DNA from 2 places in the Ethanoligenens sp. genome. Region 2 is predicted to be linked to the other one. Evidence: riboswitches for the same ligand, from Rfam matches in the RefSeq annotation. Region 2 holds a riboswitch; the other holds the start of a gene.

Region 1 (12,957 bases), on a different contig from region 2:
CTATGTGATCCCGCAATATACCGGTTCCTTGAGCAGCAACACCCGAAAACTGGTCGCCTCCGGTACGGAATCAGAGGCGGGATACCACACAGCCGAACTTTCCTCTTCAATCGCGCTGAAACAAGGCAGTACCTTTGCGGTGGAGGTGCAGTTCACCGCGCAGGGTGTGCAAATTCCGCTTGAGGCTCCCGTGAAAGGCTATTCCAGCAAAGCGACCGCGTCCGCCGGACAGAGTTTTGTCTCGTATGACGGAAACGGCTGGACAGATACGACGCAAGCGTTTGGCAGCAATTTAAATGCCAACGTCTGTGTAAAAGCGTTTACCACTGCGCCCGATTCACCTGATTCTACTGACAATAGTTCAAGCAGCCAACCATCTGGAAGCAGCTCGTCCGATTCGGCAGGCACCGTGAAAACTCCCCCTGTACTTTCTCCTCAAATGAATCTCGAAAGTCCGGACAGCTCTACACAATACGGCAATGTGACGGTGGCCGGCTGGGCGCTGAATAGCGCGGGCGTGAGCCGCGTCGATGTGTACATTGACAAAGGCACAGCAAATCAAAAGTTGTATTCCACATTGGTTAACCTGCCCCGTGCCGATGTCAAAACCATTGTAGACCCTGATGGGCACTATATAGGCAGCAGTAACAGCGGGTTCAACCTAAGCATACCAGCCGCGGATTTTGCGGCGGGACAGCATACCGTGAGTGCAGAGGCCATCGGCAGCGACGGTACAGTGCAATGGACGGTGCGTTCGTTTACGGCGGGACCGGCTTCGGCCAGCAGTCTAGACAGCCCTGCAACAGCCATGTGCTCCGGCAATGTGACGATATCCGGCTGGGCGCTCAACCACGCGGGGATGAACCGGGTGGATGTATATATCGATCTTGGCACCGCGTCACAGAAATTCTTTTCCACTTTGGTGAACGGGAACCGGGCGGATGTCAAAACCATTGTAGACCCTGACGGGCACTATATAGGCAGCAGCAACAGTGGGTTCAACCTGATGATCCCCGCCGCTGCTCTACCCGCGGGACAGCATACATTGAATGCAGCGGCTATCGGCAATGACGGCACAGTGCAATGGATGGTGCGTTCGTTCACGGTGGGTCCCACTTCGGTCAGTAGTCTGGACAGCCCCGCCGCAGCCACGTGCTCTGGCGATGTGAAGGTATCCGGCTGGGCGCTCAATCACGCGGGGATGAACCGGGTGGATGTGTATGTCGATCTTGGTACTGCGTCACAGAAATTCTTTTCCACATTGGTGAACGGGAGCCGGGCGGATGTCAAAACCATTGTAGACCCTGACGGGCAGTACATAGGCAGCAGCAACAGTGGATTTAACCTGATGATTCCCGCCGCTGCTCTACCCGCGGGACAGCATACATTGAATGCAGCGGCTATCGGCAACGACGGTACAGTGCAATGGATGGTGCGTTCGTTTACGGTGGGTCCGGATTCGGTCTGTAGTCTGGATAGCCCCGCCGCAGCCATGTGCTCTGGCAATGTGGAGGTATCCGGTTGGGCGCTGAACCACGCAGGAATGAATCGGGTGGACGTATATGTCGATCTTGGCACCACGTCACAGAAATTCTTTTCCACATCGGTCAACGGGAGCCGGGCGGATGTCAAAACCATTGTGGATCCTGACGGGCAGTATATAGGCAGCAGCAACAGTGGATTCAGCCTGACGATTCCCGTCGCCGCTCTTTCTGCGGGGCAGCATACGCTGAATGTGGCGGCTATCGGCAACGACGGTACAGTGCAATGGATGGTGCGCAGCTTCGGAGTCTGAGACTGCGGACACAGAGGTTTCTTTATATAAAACAGTAAAGAGGACGGGTTTCCGTCCTCTTTTTGTGCCCTATGCAGCCTGTTTTTGTGGAAAGCGCTATAGCATCGGATTGCATTCGGCAGATGTCTGTTGTAAAATAAGAGCACTGGCTATGCGGTCGGCCCGGTTTTTGGGTTGTGCGTATCGGTTCGCTGCCAAAAAGGAAAGGGTGGGTGCGGCTTGGAATGTCTATATCTGGTGATTCCCTGTTACAATGAGGAGGCGGTTCTCCCCGAGACCGGCAAACGGTTGACCGAGAAGCTCCATACACTGATTCGGGATGGGAAGGTGTCTGGCCAAAGCCGGATTGCCTTTGTGGATGACGGCTCCAAAGACCGTACATGGGCACTGATCGAGGAACTGCATGCACACGACGGACTTGTACAGGGAATCCGCCTTTCACGGAACGAAGGCCATCAGAACGCGTTGCTCGCGGGCCTGATGACCGTAAAAGATCAAGCAGATATTACCGTGACGCTGGATGCCGATCTACAGGACGACATCGACGCGATCGACGGGTTTCTGGAAAAACGCGGCGAAGGCTGCGATGTCGTATATGGTGTACGGAACTCGCGTGCCAGCGACACGGTTTTCAAGCGGAAAACAGCGGTCTGTTTCTACCGCCTGATGCAAACGCTGGGGGTGGATATCGTTTATAACCACGCGGATTATCGGTTGATGAGCCGGCGCGCGGTGGAAGCATTGTCCCGCTTCCGCGAAGTGAACCTATTCCTGCGCGGGATCGTGCCGCTGATCGGCTTTCGCAGCGACACGGTGCCCTATGAGCGGCACGAACGTTTCGCGGGTCAGTCCAAATATCCGCTCCACAAGATGTTGGCATTCGCCTGGGAGGGGGTTACCTCGTTCAGTGTGAAGCCCATTCGTCTGATTGCGGCCACCGGTGCAATCATTTTTTCAGTCAGCATCCTCATGCTGCTGTATTTTCTGTTTTTGTTTTTGCAAGGCAAGACAGTCGCAGGATGGACAAGCATTGTGATATCCATTTGGGCGATTGGCGGACTTCAAATCTTGAGCACCGGTATCATCGGTGAATATATTGGCAAGATCTATCTGGAGGCCAAAGGCCGGCCTCAATATTTGATCGACCAGTATTTGCAATAGGCCTTTTCAGAACGTATTAGGTCTGCGGTGGCTGTTCGCGCGCGAGTGCGCCGCCCACGGCGTCGATATCGCCCGTCATTAAAGCGACGGTGGCGCGGTAGATAGTGCCGGGATCGCGCAGAAACTGTTGCTTCACAGATTCCGCCTGTGCACAGTCGGGCACGAGCAGTGAAAGGGAGAGCAGGGTGTCCGTTCCGTCCAGCACGGCGCAGCGCACGGTGAACCCGGCGCCGTTGGGCGTGATTTCCACTTTGTTTTCCGCTTCACGTTTTTGGCGCGCAAGCAGGCGGATGCCGGCCTTCACAGCCTTTTCCCGAACGGAAAAGGGCAGGCGGCGCTCAAACATATCTGCTGTACCGGCGCCCAGCTGTGTGACCTTGTACGATTTTTCGCCGTCTTTTTCCACCAGGTCAATATGTCCGGAAAGCAGCAGCGCGTGGAGCGCATCCGCCAGCGTGAAATAATTGACTAGGCCGTCGTGCTGAAGTGCTTCGGCCAACGTCTGGAGCGGGAGGGGCTCCCGCATATTCTTTAATAGGTAACAGATAAGGATTTTGACGTCGCCCGCATCCCGCAGACCGCCGGGCTCTACCCCGCCGTCGAACGCACTGTTTGCCACAATCATCCCTCCGTTTTTAAAAGCCATGCCGCACTGGAATCGCGCAGAATCTGTTTGCGCAGAGACCGGCTGCGATACCTATCCTAACTGTACCATAAAAGGTGAAAAATAAAAAGCCCCGCACGGGTACGGCGTATGAAAAAATCCTGGGCGGCGGTGTGTAACCCTTGTCACCCCGTGCTTTGTGTGCTATAATAACACAAAATGAAATGTCTTTGGGGCGGAGTGTAATTCTCCAACCGGCGGTAATGCGGCTTTATGCCGACGAGTCCGCGAGCAGTTTTGTTGACACGGTGTGATTCCGTGACCGACGGTATAGTCCGGATGAAAAAAGACGCATATCCTGCAACATTGCCCCGGGTATTTTTATATCCCGGGGCTTTTTGTTTTCCAGCGTGCCCCATGACCAAAAAGGAGTATTATTATGTACACACAACAGCAAAAAACAAAGCGCATGGTTATCCTGGGGATGCTGACTGCTATTTCCATCATTCTGTATTTTATTGAGATTCCATTTTTCTCCGGGCCGCTCAAATTGGACTTCAGCGACCTTCCAGCTGCGGTCGCCGCAGTCCTGTTTGGACCGGTCGCGGGTGTCGTTATTGAACTGCTCAAAAATATCATCAACCTGTTTGTCAAGGATTGGGGAACAACCATGGGCTTTGGCGCTTTGCTCAATTTTATTGTGGGCGTTGCGCTCGTGGTGCCGCTTTCGGTGGTGACGCGCGGTTTGCTGAAACGTAAAGGAACCCGGATGGTTTCGATACTGTTGGGCGGGCTTGTCGGATTGGTCGCCATGGTGGGCGCCGGTGCTTTGGCAAACTATTTAATTGACCCCTCGTATATGCGGCTGGTCTATCATATCCCCAACGCGCAGATTCCCGGAATGATGGCGGTTTTCATTGGCTGGGCCACACTTTTAAACATTGTCAAGTCGGTTTTGACAACGGTCTTGTTGGGCTTAGTGATGGCGGCCCTCAGCAGAAATGAGAATGCGTTGAAGGTTTGATTCCTTTTCCGCGGCATACGTTGCATTTTTCACATCCTGTGGTATAGTGGTAGTATGTAGGATAGATGAATCGAATCCCGCAGTACATAAAATGAAGGGACACGGCAGGACAACGGTCGCGGCGATTTTTGTTTTCCGATACCATTGGCAGCCTTGGGGTGTAATCAGCGTGTTTGAACACCATCAAGCCGCAATTAGAGCGGCAACAAAAGAATTGTCTGCATGGGACGAAGTGCTCGGCGTTATCATTTATGGATCGGTTGCACATGGCTTTGCTCTGGAGAATTCCGATGTGGATATTAAGATTGTTTGCACCGAAGCGTTTTTCTCGGCAAAGGAGCGTGCGGGGAATATCGGGTATTTTGACCGCGGCGCCACCCACTATGAGGGCGGTTATGTGGACGGTGAGTTCACTACACTGGCGCGTATTGAACGGGTGGCCGCCGATGGAACGGAGCCGGCGCGTTACGATTTTCAAGATGCCATTGTCACCTTTGACCGTTTGGGCGGGCTGGAAAAGTTGGTGCGGCAGGCGGCCCGCTATCCGGTGGAACAAAAGCACAGCAAACTGCTTCGCTTCTATGCACAGTTTTCTGCGTGGAAATTGCATTATTATGAGGCGCTGCGGCGGGACAACCGCTATCTGGCACATCTTTCCGCACTGCAATTTGCATTATATGCCGGGCGGTTGTTTTTAGCGCACAATGAGACATTGTTCCCGTGGCACAAATGGTTTTTGCAGGTGCTTTCAAGTGTGCCCCAGAAACCTGCCGGTTTGATGCGCTGTATGAACACTCTGATTGATCAGAAGCGTGCGGAAGACATCGAGCGGCTTTATAATATGGTGTCGGATTTTACCGATTGGCCGCGCGATCTTGACCAAAACCAGCAGCTTTTGCGGGATATCCATACCGGGCGCATGGAGGACTTCCCTTTTGCCTCGGATTGACAGAAACAGCGCAAGTGAGGTGTGTGGGTCTGTCGGGTTAAAGCGAGTAAGAGCCTATTTTTATGGCGACAGCATCATAAAAATAGGCTCTTTTTGTGCTATAATAAAGCGCATATAGAAAAAGAAGCATGCGCGGTGTAAATTGCGGAGGTGCGCATACAAGTAAAAGTTGTTGTTTGTCAAACCTACAGAAGAGAAAACGGGGAGAAACAAGTGAAGGTAAAAATATGTGGTGTGTTGTTTGCCTGTCTGGGTATTGCGGCCGTAGTCGTTTTATTCTATCATGGAACACTGTATCATATAAGAAGCATAAACGGGTCTTTTACGGTTTCGTCAAATGGAGTTGCCCAAATTGACACGATTGATGATGCAAACGGAATTGTAGCGATTTCAGGATGGGCAATCAATAAAGGAACGGTTTATAAAGGGTATAATTGGATTGCCGGGGCATTCCAAAACGTATATGTCAATAATACGCTGGTTTTAAAGGATAATGGCGGACATATTTATGCATTACATACACTTTCGGTCGTGAGACCAGATATCAACGCAGCAATGAACGATGGTATCAATTATGGACCCTGCGGCGTATACGCGAAAGCAAGAAAGGCCGCATTGAAAAAAGGGATTTCCTATCAAGTAGGCATATTGATGATTGATCGAAGCGGGAGAAAGTCTATTATTTATTCAGAAAAGGAACTCAAGGTATGAATTTGCGTAAATATTTTGTTGCAAAGATTAAAAAAATAGATGTTCAGTATATTACGCAATACATACCGATTGCTCTGTATTCTGTTTTGCTTTTTTTGATTGTTTATCAGGCTATCCCGGTTTATGATGACATTACGCGTTTGGGCATTTTGAACCAAAATCATGGGGTGCGAGGCGCGTTGGACAATTATTACCACACGTGGGGGGGGCGACTGTTTCCTACTTTGGTTTGGCTGCTTTCCTATAAGGTCCGTTTGTTGATGTGGAAGATTTTAAACGTTGCATGTTTTGCGGTATTAATGCTCATGTTGTCGAGAATAAGTCAAATGGGGACGATTGGCCGCAGAAATGAAACACTTGTTAAAAATATGATTGGGTGTGCGCTGTTTTTTCTGATTCCGCTTTCCACGATGCTTGGGTCTGTTGTTTGGATAACGGGTTCTTTTTATTATTTTTGGGCCGGTACAAGCCTGCTGATCGCACTGATTCCTTTTTTTAACCTCGTTTTTGCACGGGAAACGAAAAATCCGCTTTATATCCTTTATGTTGTTTGCGCACTGTATGCCTGTTATTGTGAACAGACGGCCGTTATCCTGATTTTTTCAGGAGTGGTTGCCCTAGTGTTCCTTGTGCGGAGGCGTTTCAAGTCGTCGCTGCTGTCGAATTTGATGTTTGGCGGCTATTACCTTATCATCGCGGTAAATGCTTTAATTTGTCTGACGGCACCCGGGTCAAAAGGGCGTGTGGCCAATGAAACATTATTCTGGTTTCCGGATTATGATATGCTGTCTATTCCGGATAAGTTGTTCAGAGGGCTTTGCCTGACGGCAAACTACTTTTTAAACACGTCGGTCTGGACCATTTTGCTCATTAGCATATTGGTCATCCTCCTTTACAGGAAAAAGTTCCAAAGCAAAGGTGCAACGATCTTTGCGGCTTTGCCGCTGTTGATGCTATTGATAAATTTGCTCCCGCTTGATACACTTTTATCCCGTATGGTGGATCCATCCTTCAAACTGGCGGCAACAGTGCAAAAATATTTGACCAATTTTTCAATTTTTGATTATACGGCGGTGTATTCAAAAAAATCGTATATCGGTATTGTTGCGGCAGTTGCCATGTTGTTGCTTTTAGCTTATTTGATTTACACATCATTTGACAATAAACGGCAGGGGTTGTTTTGTCTGTTCCTTCTTTTTTCATCCATTGATTCGGGGCTAATGATGGGATTCTCACCTACGATCTATGCCTCCGGCAACCGTGTGTTTTTTATTTCGGATTTGATGATGCTTGTAGTCGCTATGTGTTTGGTGCACGAATTTTTTGTTAAAGTTCGAACAAACCGTATTTTTACCATTATGTGCGTTGGGCTTGTCACAATTTCGGGATTGGTGTGGCTTGCCTATTTTACACAGATCAAAGACATTATCTACCATTGATATAAGATGCGATGCCTCATGTTGCCGCCAAGATACCGGTTGCAACATGGGGCCAAAAGATCATCTTTCCGAATAAGCCAGCGCTGCTGCGGGGAACGGTTGGAGGGCGCGCTTTAAGATGCCCTGCACATAGGCAATCAGCATCCCATAGTTGGTTACATCCACCCCGTGTGCGTTGGCATACCGGATGCGGTACTGCATTTCTCGACGGGTGAGCATACAGCCGCCGCAGTGGACTACGACTGCGTATTGTTCAATATCACGCGGAAAATCCAGACCTGATGTCCAGTCGAATGCGACCTCTCCCCCGACCAACTGCCGTATCCAGCGCGGAATCTTGACAGTGCCGATGTCATCCGACTGCCGGTGGTGGGTGCAGCCCTCCGCAATCAGCACGCGGTCGCCCGGGCGGAGGGAGGCAATACGGCGCACCCCTTTGGTCAGCGCTGTGAGGTCGCCTTTCTGCCTTGCAAACAGGATGGAAAACGAGGTGAGCGGAATCTCCGGCGGCGTGTCGGCGGATACTTTTAGAAATGCCTGCGAGTCGGTAATGACAACCGCCGGTTTTTGCCGCAGGTTTTCGAGCGTGTAGCGCAGTTCCTGTTCTTTGGTTACCACCGCGATAGCGTCGCGTTCCAAGATGTCGCGGATGGTCTGTTGTTGGGGCAGGATCAGACGCCCTTTCGGCGCGGCTTTGTCGATGGGCGTCACCAGAACAGCGGTCTGCCCCTCCTGCACCAGCCCGCTGGTCAATCCCAGCTCCTCGGTGTCCGGCGCGGCGGTCTGTGCAAGCAGTTCCCGCAAGGCGGATATTCCCTCCCCTGTCCGGGCGCTCGCCGTGGCGACTGGTGCGGCGGTTTTGGCCTGCAAGGCATCGTGCTCTTCCGCACTGACCGGATGTAAGTCGCACTTGTTGAGTACGACTACAAACGGTACACGCCGCTGCCGCAGTTCCTCAATGAATGCGGTTTCAAATGTTCCTACGCCCTGTGCCGCATTTACCACAACCACAGCCAGATCGGTGCGGCGCAGTTCCTCATAAGCTTTTTCTACCCGCAGACTGCCCAATTCACCGGTGTCGTCGAGTCCGGCGGTATCGGTCAGCAGCACAGGTCCCAGCGGCAGAATCTCCATCGTTTTGTGGACGGGGTCGGTCGTGGTGCCTGGTACGTCGGACGTGACTGCGACCGGCTGCCCGGCGATTGCGTTGAGCAGCGAGGATTTGCCCGCGTTGCGCCTCCCGAAAAAGGCGATGTGCGTGCGGTTGGCGACAGGTGTGGTGTCCATAGGGACTCCTTTCGGGTTTGTGGTTTATTGTAAGCTTTTGATATAAGACACCGGTACATCCATGCGGGCGGCTGTTTCTTTAATGGAAAGTCCGCTGTTCAAGAAGCGTTGTACTACGATTGCCATATTTTCTCCGACTTCAAGGATGTGCTCATCCAAATCGTAAAAGCGGATGACGCGTTGTCCCCACGCGTGTTCCAAAAGCGGATGCACATATCGAATGTTTGGGAATCCGCTTAATTTGGCGGAAAAAGTATCCATATCATCTTCTTCAAAATACAGTTCACACGCATTGTTGCCAAAGACGATTTCGTCCGCGGATTTGCGGAGAAAAGATTTCCAAGTGTCTGCGGTTTGCAGGGCGATGCCGCCGGTCAATGTGACGTTGGCTCCAAAGTCCGCGATGACTTCCAAGCCCAGCACATCGTGGTAAAACTGTTTTGCCCGTTCCATATCGTGAACGGCAAGGAGTGTGCAGGCGTATTCCATACAGGCCTCCTGTCTGACGAGTTGTGCCTGCCCGTTTCAGGCTGAGCAGGTATGGTTTGATGGAAGTTTGCCTGAATTTAAAACCGAATGGTGTCCGCCCGGGTCATGGCGCGGGGATCAAGGATGCGGTCAATTTGCTCCGGAGTGAAGCGTCCATCCTCTCGGAGTGCCTGCCGGACGGTCTTGCCGGTTTGCAGGCAGTCTTTGGCGATGCGAGAGGCCGCGTCATAGCCAATGTGGTCGATGAGCACCGCCGCCAATGATGGGCTTTGCTCCGCCAGTGCCGCACAGCGCGCGCGGTTTGGCTCCATGCCGGCAATGCATTTCTCTAAAAGCAACTTTACGGACTGCCGCATCAAATCCAACATTTCCAGTAGATTTTTTGCAATCAACGGCAAAAACGCATTCAGTTCGAGGTTGCCCGCCTGCGCCGCCAGTGTGATGGCCATATCATCCGCCATGATTTGATAGGCAGCCTGCGTGACCGCTTCCGGGATGACCGGATTTACTTTGCCGGGCATAATGGAAGAACCCGCTTGCAGCGCGGGCAGGTGAATTTCCCCGAACCCCGCGCGCGGGCCGGAAGATAATAGCCGCAGGTCGCCCGCAATCTTGGCGAGATTGACCGCCGCCGCCTTGAGCAGACCGGATACTTCTACGAACACATCACAGTTTTGGGTGGGGTCGATGGGGTCTTCCGCACGCGCAAGCCCCAGCCCTGTCAGTTCCCGCAAATGTTCCGCCGCCGCAAACGTGTAAGCGCGCGGGGCGTTCAGACCCGTGCCGACCGCCGTACCGCCCAAATTGATCTGCCGCAGGCGTTCCTCCGCTTTGTAAAGCCGCCAGCGGTCGCGCGCCACGGCTTGCGCCCATGCCCCGCACTCCTGCCCCAATGTGATGGGCACCGCGTCCTGCAGCTCCGTGCGCCCGATTTTCAGCACGTCCGCAAAGGCCTCCTCTTTTTCCTGCAAGGCCGTCTGCAAGTTTGCAAACGCCTGGCTCACCGGTTTGAGCAGCCGGATAGCCGCCACACGCACGGCGGTTGGAAAAACATCGTTGGTGGACTGGGAGCGGTTCACATCGTCGATGGGATGCACCAGTGTGTAATCGCCCTTTTTGCCGCCCAACAGCTCAATGGCGCGGTTGGCAATGACCTCATTGAGGTTCATGTTGGCGGATGTTCCCGCGCCGCCCTGCAACGCGTCGGTGAGGAACTGATCGGCCAGTTCACCGGATGCGATTTCTGCGCAGGCACTGACAATGGCAGTTACCTTTTCCCGGGCAATCAGACCCGCGTCCCCGTTGGCCAGCGCCGCCGCCTGCTTGACGGCTGCCAGCGCCCGGATCAGTTCGGGGTGCAGGCGCTGCCCGGATAACGGAAAATTTTCTATAGCACGTACCGTGTGGATTCCGTAATAGGCAGTGTCGTCCAACCGGCGTTCACCCAGCAGGTCCTGCTCTGTCCTCATATGCGGTTCACCCTCCTTGTACGGTCTATATGGTCGCCGCGTGAAAAGTCCGGCGTGAAGCCGGCCGACGCAATGCGCCGCGACAGACATTGCAGGCATTCCGCCGCCTCCTCACCGGTGCAAATTTTATTGTCATACAGCATATACTCTTTGCGGTGTGTGACCGGTGACAGGTTGGGCATGACCACGTTCGCCCCGGCTTTCAGCCCCTTTTCGCGCCCCAGCGGGTCAACAGTGCCAAGTGCGGTGGTGGCGGGCAGCAAGACCTTCGGCAGCATCAGCCGCAGGAAAGAGAGCAGGACGAGTGTAAAATCCGCCGAGGGGGTTTCCATGCCGGCAAAGCGGGTGTCGTGGTGCGGCACGAACGGCCCAATCCCGACCATATGCGGCTGAAGATCCCGCAGGAACAAAAAGTCTTCCGCCAGCGTTTCATCAGTCTGCCCGGGCGACTGCACCATGAAACCTGCTCCCACCTGATAGCCGATGTCTTTGAGGTCATATAGGCACCGCCTGCGGTGTTCAGCGGACATGGACGCGGGATGCAGCGAGCGGTAGTGCGCATTGTCTGCCGTTTCGTGCCGCAGCAGATAGCGGTCGGCGCCCGCTTCAAAATAGCGCTGGTAGCTATCGCGTTCTTTTTCGCCGATGGACAGTGTGACGGCGCAATCTGGATGCCGCTCCTTGATGCCGGAAACGATCGAGCAGATGCGGTCGTCGGTATACCACGGGTCTTCTCCGCCTTGCAGGACGAAGGTGCGGAAACCCAGCGCGCGGCCCTTGTCTGCACAGGCCCATATTTCCGCCTCTGTCAGCCGATAACGTGCGGCCTTGGTATTGCCCGCGCGGATGCCGCAGTAATAGCAGTCGTTTTTGCAGTAACTGGTAAACTCGATTAGCCCCCGAAAATAGACGGTGTCCCCGTAATAGGGACGCCGGGCAGTATCGGCGGCGGCAAAGAGCGCCTGCCGGTCTTCCTGCGGCAGATGGCGCGCCGCCGCGATGAGCGCGGCAAGTGCCGGTTTATCGCCGTTGCACACGATTTTTACAACATCGGCTGCTTGCAGCATAAGGGGGCCCTCCATAGGATTGAGCCGCATGGCGGCATGGCGTTTCATTGCCCTTGATTATAGCATTTTGTCTCCGAAAAGTATAGGCGGGAAAGCGCTCGCCCGTCTCCCCCATTTTTAGACAGTGCGGCGGGCACTGCGCCTGTTGCCCGGAGTGAGAAGGCGGTCGGCGGGCGCTTTGACAAGAGCAGGGCACGCGCCTATAATGAAGATGTCCAAAGATTGTCACGGCGGGACGGCGGCTGCCGTTCTATAAAATTCAAGTGCAGAGGATGGAAAGTCATGAGCCAGACTGTATATGTGACCGGGCACCGTAACCCGGATACCGACTCTATTTGTTCGTCTATAGGATATGCCGCGCTCAAGCGGGCGCTGGGGGTGGACGCCACACCGGTGAGGTTGGGCAAGGTGAACCGGGAAACGGCATTTGTGCTTTCGCATTTTGATGTGAAACCGCAGGAGCTGCTTGCCTCCGTGCGCGGTCAGGTCGGCGATATCACATTGGAAACAATCCGGCCGCTTGCACCGGACACTGCCCTGCAAACGGCGCTCGAAGCCCTCTACGCGGAGAATGGCGGCCTGCTGCCGGTGGTCGGTGCTGATGGCCGGCTGGCAGGTCTTGTTTCGGCGGGGGATATCGCCGCGCTGTCGCTTACTTATTTGAGCGGTGAGGAACCTGACGGGTCGGCGGCCGCACTGCAAAAGAAGTTTCAGGGTCTGCCGGTAGTAGATGCAATGCGCACCACAGGATATGACGTACTGCACCCCACGGATTACATCAGCGATGCCCGCGCCACACTTGAGTCCGATTCTGCCGGGCGCGTGCCGGTGGTGGATGAGACCGGCGCGTATCTTGGCTTTTGTACGCTGGCGCTTTTGGAGACCTATCGCCGCAAACAGGTCATCCTGGTCGATCACAGCGAGCGGACGCAGACGGTGGACGGTTTAGAGGAAGCCGACCT
Region 2 (5,429 bases):
ATCACAGCTCCGAGACAGATCACCGCGTCATATTTTCCGCTTTTCGCCATTTTTGACGCGATCAGCGGAATTTCGAACGCGCCGGGAACCCATGCCACATCAATGCTATCTTCCGATACATCGTGGCGCTTCAAACCATCTAACGCGCCAGATAGCAATTTCGAGGTAATAAATTCGTTAAAGCGGGCGGCTACAATACCAACCCGGATTTCTTTGGATATCAGTTTTCCTTCAAAAACATTCATTACAAGCGCTCCCTTCAATAATTGAGGATATGTCCCATTCGGCACTGCTTCGTTTTAAGATAAAACAGGTCGTAGGGGGTGGCATCCATCTGGATGGGGATACGCTCTACAATTTCCATACCGTAATCGGCAAGCTGATACACCTTGTCGGGATTATTGGTCAGAAGCCGAAGCGTCTTAGCTCCCAAATCCCGAAGAATCTGCGCGCCAATGAAATATTCTCGTAAATCGCCCGCAAAACCAAGCGCCTCGTTTGCTTCCAGCGTATCCATCCCTTGATCCTGTAATTCGTAGGCCCGGAGCTTGTTGATAAGCCCGATGCCGCGCCCTTCCTGCCGCATGTAGAGCAAAATTCCACGTCCCTCCCGTTCAATCTGCGTCATAGCAGATGCGAACTGCTGTCCGCAGTCACAGCGGAGGGAGCCGAAAGCGTCCCCTGTCAGGCATTCAGAATGAACGCGGCACAACAGGTTTTGCCCGTCTCCGATTTCTCCCTTGACCAACGCAATGTGGTGCTCTCCGTTGAGCTTGTTGATGTAGCCGTATGCGGTGAAATCTCCGTATCGAGTTGGCATTTTGGCAGCAGCTACGCGCTCGACCAGCTTATCGTGCTTTTTCCGGTAATCCCGCAAATCCTTGATTGTGATAAAGGTCAGCCCCCATTGACCCGCAAACTGAATCAGTTCCGGCGTGCGCATCATCCGACCGTCCGCGCTCATGACCTCACAGCACAGTCCACACTCTGTAAGGCCCGCAAGCCGCAGCAGATCCACGGTGGCCTCCGTATGCCCGCCCCGTTCCAGAATGCCGTTCGGCTTTGCCATCAGCGGAAACATATGACCGGGGCGGCGGAAATCCTCAGGCTTTGCGCTGTCGCTTACACAGGCGCGGGCCGTGACGCCCCGTTCTTCGGCGGAAATGCCCGTCGTGGTACTGGCATGATCGACGGAAACCGTAAACGCTGTTTCATGGTTGTCAGTATTGTCGGAAACCATCTGCGGAAACCGGAGCTTCTGGCAGAGCGCAATGCTCATGGGCATACAAATCAGCCCTTTGCCGTGTACCGCCATAAAATTGACGTTTTCCGTTGTGGCGAATTCTGAGGCGCAAATCAAATCTCCTTCATTTTCCCGATTTTCATCATCTGTCGCTAAAATTATTTTTCCCTGACGCAAATCGTCAAACGCTTTTTCTATCGTACTAAACGCAAACACGCTGATTCCTCCTAAAATCCATATCGGGCAAGAAATTCCTTTGAGATACCGCTTCGTCCTCCCGGTGCGCAGAGCAGCTTTTCCACATACTTTCCAATGCAGTCGTTTTCCAGATTTACTGTGTTCCCGACGCGCTTTTTCCCAAGCGTGGTGTTTTGGGCCGTGTGCGGAATCACGGATACGCTGAAATCATTTTCTGACACGCCCGCAACAGTCAGACTGATGCCGTCGATAGCGATGGACCCTTTGTCGATTACATACCGCAGGATAGCGGGGGATGTGCGGACTGTGAACCAGATCGCGTTTTCATCTTTCCGCGCCTTACTGATGACCCCAGTTCCATCGATATGCCCTGCGACGATATGTCCGCCGATCCGTCCGTTCAGCGGCATGGCGCGTTCCAAATTGACCATGCCGCCGATATTCAGATTCAAAAGGTTGGAGCGTTCGACGGTTTCGTGCATCACATCGGCGGAAAAGGAATTTTCCACCAGAGAAACGACCGTCAAGCACACGCCGCTGACCGCGATACTGTCACCCTGTTTCAAATCGTCCAGAACCGCCGATGCGCTGACTGTTACAACAGCGGAATGCCCGCCTTTTCTAATTGAGAGTACGGTTCCCGTTTCTTCTATGATACCTGTGAACATGGAAGCACCTCGCTTTCCAGCAGAATGTCATCTCCCAAGTAGGTCACTTGCGGCGGAGCAAGCTTGAACGCTTGCTCCAGGCTTTTCACGCCGATTCCCTCCACAGGGGACTTCGCATCGGCGCCGCCAAACAGCTTCGGAGCAACATATGCCTGTACTTTGTTGACGATGCCGTTTTGCAATGCCGACCAGTTCAGCGCTCCACCGCCCTCTAGCAAAACGCTGTCGATTTCTTTCTCCCCCAATACAGCCATGAGTTTCCGCAGATCCACACGCTCATTTTTTGCTGGGAGCGTGAACACCTCGCACCCGGCATCCCTGTAGGGGCGCGCAAGGGTTTCATCCCGTAAGCAGGTGGCAAGAATAGTGGGAGCCTCTCCTGTCGTCTGCACGACCCGCGCGTTGGGTGGCGTCCGCAGCCGGGAATCGCAGACGATGCGGACGGGATTCCTGCCGTCCGGCAGATGGCACGTCAAAAGCGGGTCGTCCGCGAGAACCGTGCCGACACCGACCATGATACCGGAATACCGATGTCTGTCCCCTTGTACATGCCTGCGGGCGGTTTCGCCGATGATCCATTTTGATTGACCGGAATGCGTGGCGATCTTCCCGTCCATCGTCATCGCATACTTCATCACGACATAGGGCATCCGAGTCCGAATAAAGTGGAAGAATACCTCGTTCAGCGCGGTACAGGCTTCGCACAGCAAACCTTCCGTGATTTCAATCCCGTGTTGACGTAAAATCTGAATGCCTTTCCCGGCAACCAGTGGGTTCGGATCGACCGAGCCGACCACCACGCGCTGGATGCCGCTTTCCAGAATTGCATCCGTACACGGCGGCGTTTTCCCGTAATGGCAGCAAGGTTCCAAGGTCACATACAGCGTTGCACCATGAGGCGGTTCCGTGCAGCAAGCAAGCGCGTTCCGCTCCGCGTGCAATTCCCCGTACCGCTGATGATAGCCCGTGCCGATCACACGGCCATCTTTCACGACAACGGCTCCGACCATCGGATTCGGATTGACCCAACCGCATCCTCTTTGTGCGCATTCCAATGCCAGCTTCATGTAAGTTTCGTCAGACAATCGCAACACCCCTAAAATAAAAAAATTAACACCTGAAAACATTGGAAATGTCTTTCAGGTGTTAAAATTCAGGTGTATTGGAATGCCCTTAAAGCCATCAGGCACGGAGAAACCGGCTCTGACGGAATCATAAAGCACTGTCGAACGTTACTCCGGCATTACATATAATTTCAACACATCTTCTTCTATCCAGACTATACTGTCGGTTTTGGAGTTTCACCAAATCCTGACTTGAACATAATGTCAAGTCCTGCGCTTACGCGCTCGCGGACTATACCGCCGATCGGGAATTTCACCCTGCCCTGAAGACATTTGAACTTATTCAGTTGTTAATTCTTATCATACGCCGCTGCACAAAAAAAATCAAGCCTGTAATAAAGGCAAACAAAGCTTGGCTTGGCAAGCAATGACCGTGTGGCCACGGTCTGCTTGTTGAGGGCCGTCCCGCCCCCAAACCCCCGGGGCAAAATCCGCCTTGCGGCCGCTTTTGCGAACGCCCCGTACCCTGGGCGGCTGTGCATCCTTGCGGATGCCTAAAGGCGCATTGGCGCACCATGCATTGAAATCCGCCGTCATGACTGTCGGCTCCTTTCCAGCTCTCGCTGCCGGTCGGGCAGCTCCACGCGCAAAATCTTATCCACATTGCTCCGTACCGTCTGTAGCTCTGACTGGTCGTCTTTCAGGCGGCGGTATTCTTCGTACCGCGCTTTTTTCTGTTCCAGAAGCGTGGTATATTCCGCCTGCAACTGCGCCATCGTTGGAATTGTGCCGCCCCCCAAAGCGTCAAACGCCTGCTTGGCCTCCTGCCGCAAACGCAGTTCCTCCGTGTGCTGTGCCCGGAACGCCTTACTCCACCCGGACGTCTTGTACTGGTCAAAGATTTTTTTCGTCTTGCTGTAATCAACGATATGCTTTTTCAGCGTCCCGATCTCGGTCATACGGCCCTCCAGTTTTCGGACGCCGGAGGATGCACTCGACATATCTTCCGTGACTGCCGCCATGCGGTCAAGCAGACCGGCATAATCGGCGATCCCGTGTTCGGACAAATAGTTGAAGGTTTTCGCCGCCTGCTTGATATTAAAAATTTTCGCCCAGCGTTCGTAGCCGGGGCCTTTACCGGCGTCGATTTTTGCCTGAATGTCGATCAGCAAATTGATGTTTTCAGCAAAAAACCGTCGCGCTTTTTTCTGCATGGGCGTAGGTTTTTGTTTGCCCGCCAGACGCGCGGAAATCGCGTCCTCGGTGTAATCCGCGCCTAGCCGCTTTGCCCGCGTAAATCGTTCCTGCCCCGGCGCGCGAAATGAAATATACTTGCCGCGCTTGACTTCATACCCGGTCTGACGCATCCGGTCAAGAAAATCGTCAAAATCCTCGGCGGACGGCAGCACGGCGTCAATGGTTTCGCGCAGTTTGGACTTCCAACTGGTGCCCGCTTTATCCGCCGACCATTCCTTATAGCTTTTGCCTTTTTCCTTGGGATGTTCAATGACATAATATCCTTGCTCTTTGCACAACCGGTCGTTGATGGAACGCAGCACCTCATAGGAATTATACAGGTTCTGGAATTTCCGCGTAGCATCCAATGCGGTGCTGTTGAAATAAACGTGCGTATGGATGTTTTTTTTATCCACATGGGTGCAGACGATAAACGCATGATCACCCTTCGTAAATTCCAGCGCGGTTTCGTATGCCAGACGGTTTGCATCCTCCGGCGTAATTTCTCCTACCTTGTAGGACTGGACGAGCAAATAAGCAATCACATCCTTGCGCCGTTCCTGCCTGCGTCCGGTCAGATTTTCATAAAGTTGTTTGGTCGCGTAAAACTCTTTGTACGCAAGAGGCGGATCGCACTGGTACCCGGAGATCAGACGGCCCTGATCGGTCTTTTTCGGATTCATACCGTAATTCAAACGTTTATACAGCGTGCGCAGAATGGATTCTCCGTTTCGCCCGTGATGCGGTCGGATTTTTGAAATCGCCGTATTGCATTCCTCCCAAGCAAAGCAAAGTTATTCTCTCTTTACATTTCCCTGCGTTTGCGTTATGCTGGTGGCATCGTAAAATTATAGATTGGAGCGTGCTGAAAATGGCAAGAGGCGTCCTGAAAACTCCGGAGCAGAAAATCACAGATCTGGAAGCGGTAAAGGCCAAATATCAGGAGAGAGTTGACGGGTACAAGGCCAAGATTGCGGAAGTGGATCAGCAGATCAAGGAAATCTCCAAATCACAGAAGGA

Evidence for each region. A riboswitch is a leader RNA that binds a small molecule or an ion and turns the genes downstream of it on or off. The one in region 2 is predicted to bind FMN.
Region 1: it holds a riboswitch for FMN, as region 2 does, so the genes downstream of both, ABF463_RS08505 (ECF transporter S component) here and ribD (bifunctional diaminohydroxyphosphoribosylaminopyrimidine deaminase/5-amino-6-(5-phosphoribosylamino)uracil reductase RibD) in region 2, are expected to answer to the same signal.

What each region holds. Positions count from the first base shown of each region.
Region 1 is NZ_JBDNLG010000047.1:3,725-16,681, reverse strand. It holds gene ABF463_RS08520 (lectin like domain-containing protein) at 1-1,795, shown strand, start outside; gene ABF463_RS08515 (glycosyltransferase family 2 protein) at 2,015-2,956, shown strand; gene ABF463_RS08510 (DUF4364 family protein) at 2,973-3,575, opposite strand; FMN riboswitch at 3,783-3,915, shown strand; gene ABF463_RS08505 (ECF transporter S component) at 4,000-4,584, shown strand; gene ABF463_RS08500 (nucleotidyltransferase domain-containing protein) at 4,754-5,533, shown strand; gene ABF463_RS08495 (hypothetical protein) at 5,747-6,244, shown strand; gene ABF463_RS08490 (DUF6056 family protein) at 6,241-7,683, shown strand; gene hydF ([FeFe] hydrogenase H-cluster maturation GTPase HydF) at 7,744-8,970, opposite strand; gene ABF463_RS08480 (VOC family protein) at 8,995-9,459, opposite strand; gene ABF463_RS08475 (aspartate ammonia-lyase) at 9,537-10,928, opposite strand; gene hydE ([FeFe] hydrogenase H-cluster radical SAM maturase HydE) at 10,925-11,995, opposite strand; gene ABF463_RS08465 (putative manganese-dependent inorganic diphosphatase) at 12,278-12,957, shown strand, end outside.
Region 2 is NZ_JBDNLG010000082.1:6,413-11,841, reverse strand. It holds gene ribE (6,7-dimethyl-8-ribityllumazine synthase) at 1-245, opposite strand, end outside; gene ABF463_RS11365 (bifunctional 3,4-dihydroxy-2-butanone-4-phosphate synthase/GTP cyclohydrolase II) at 260-1,459, opposite strand; gene ABF463_RS11360 (riboflavin synthase) at 1,471-2,109, opposite strand; gene ribD (bifunctional diaminohydroxyphosphoribosylaminopyrimidine deaminase/5-amino-6-(5-phosphoribosylamino)uracil reductase RibD) at 2,091-3,194, opposite strand; FMN riboswitch at 3,368-3,508, opposite strand; gene ABF463_RS11350 (hypothetical protein) at 3,558-3,770, opposite strand; gene ABF463_RS11345 (relaxase/mobilization nuclease domain-containing protein) at 3,767-5,092, opposite strand; gene ABF463_RS11340 (cortexillin II) at 5,281-5,429, shown strand, end outside.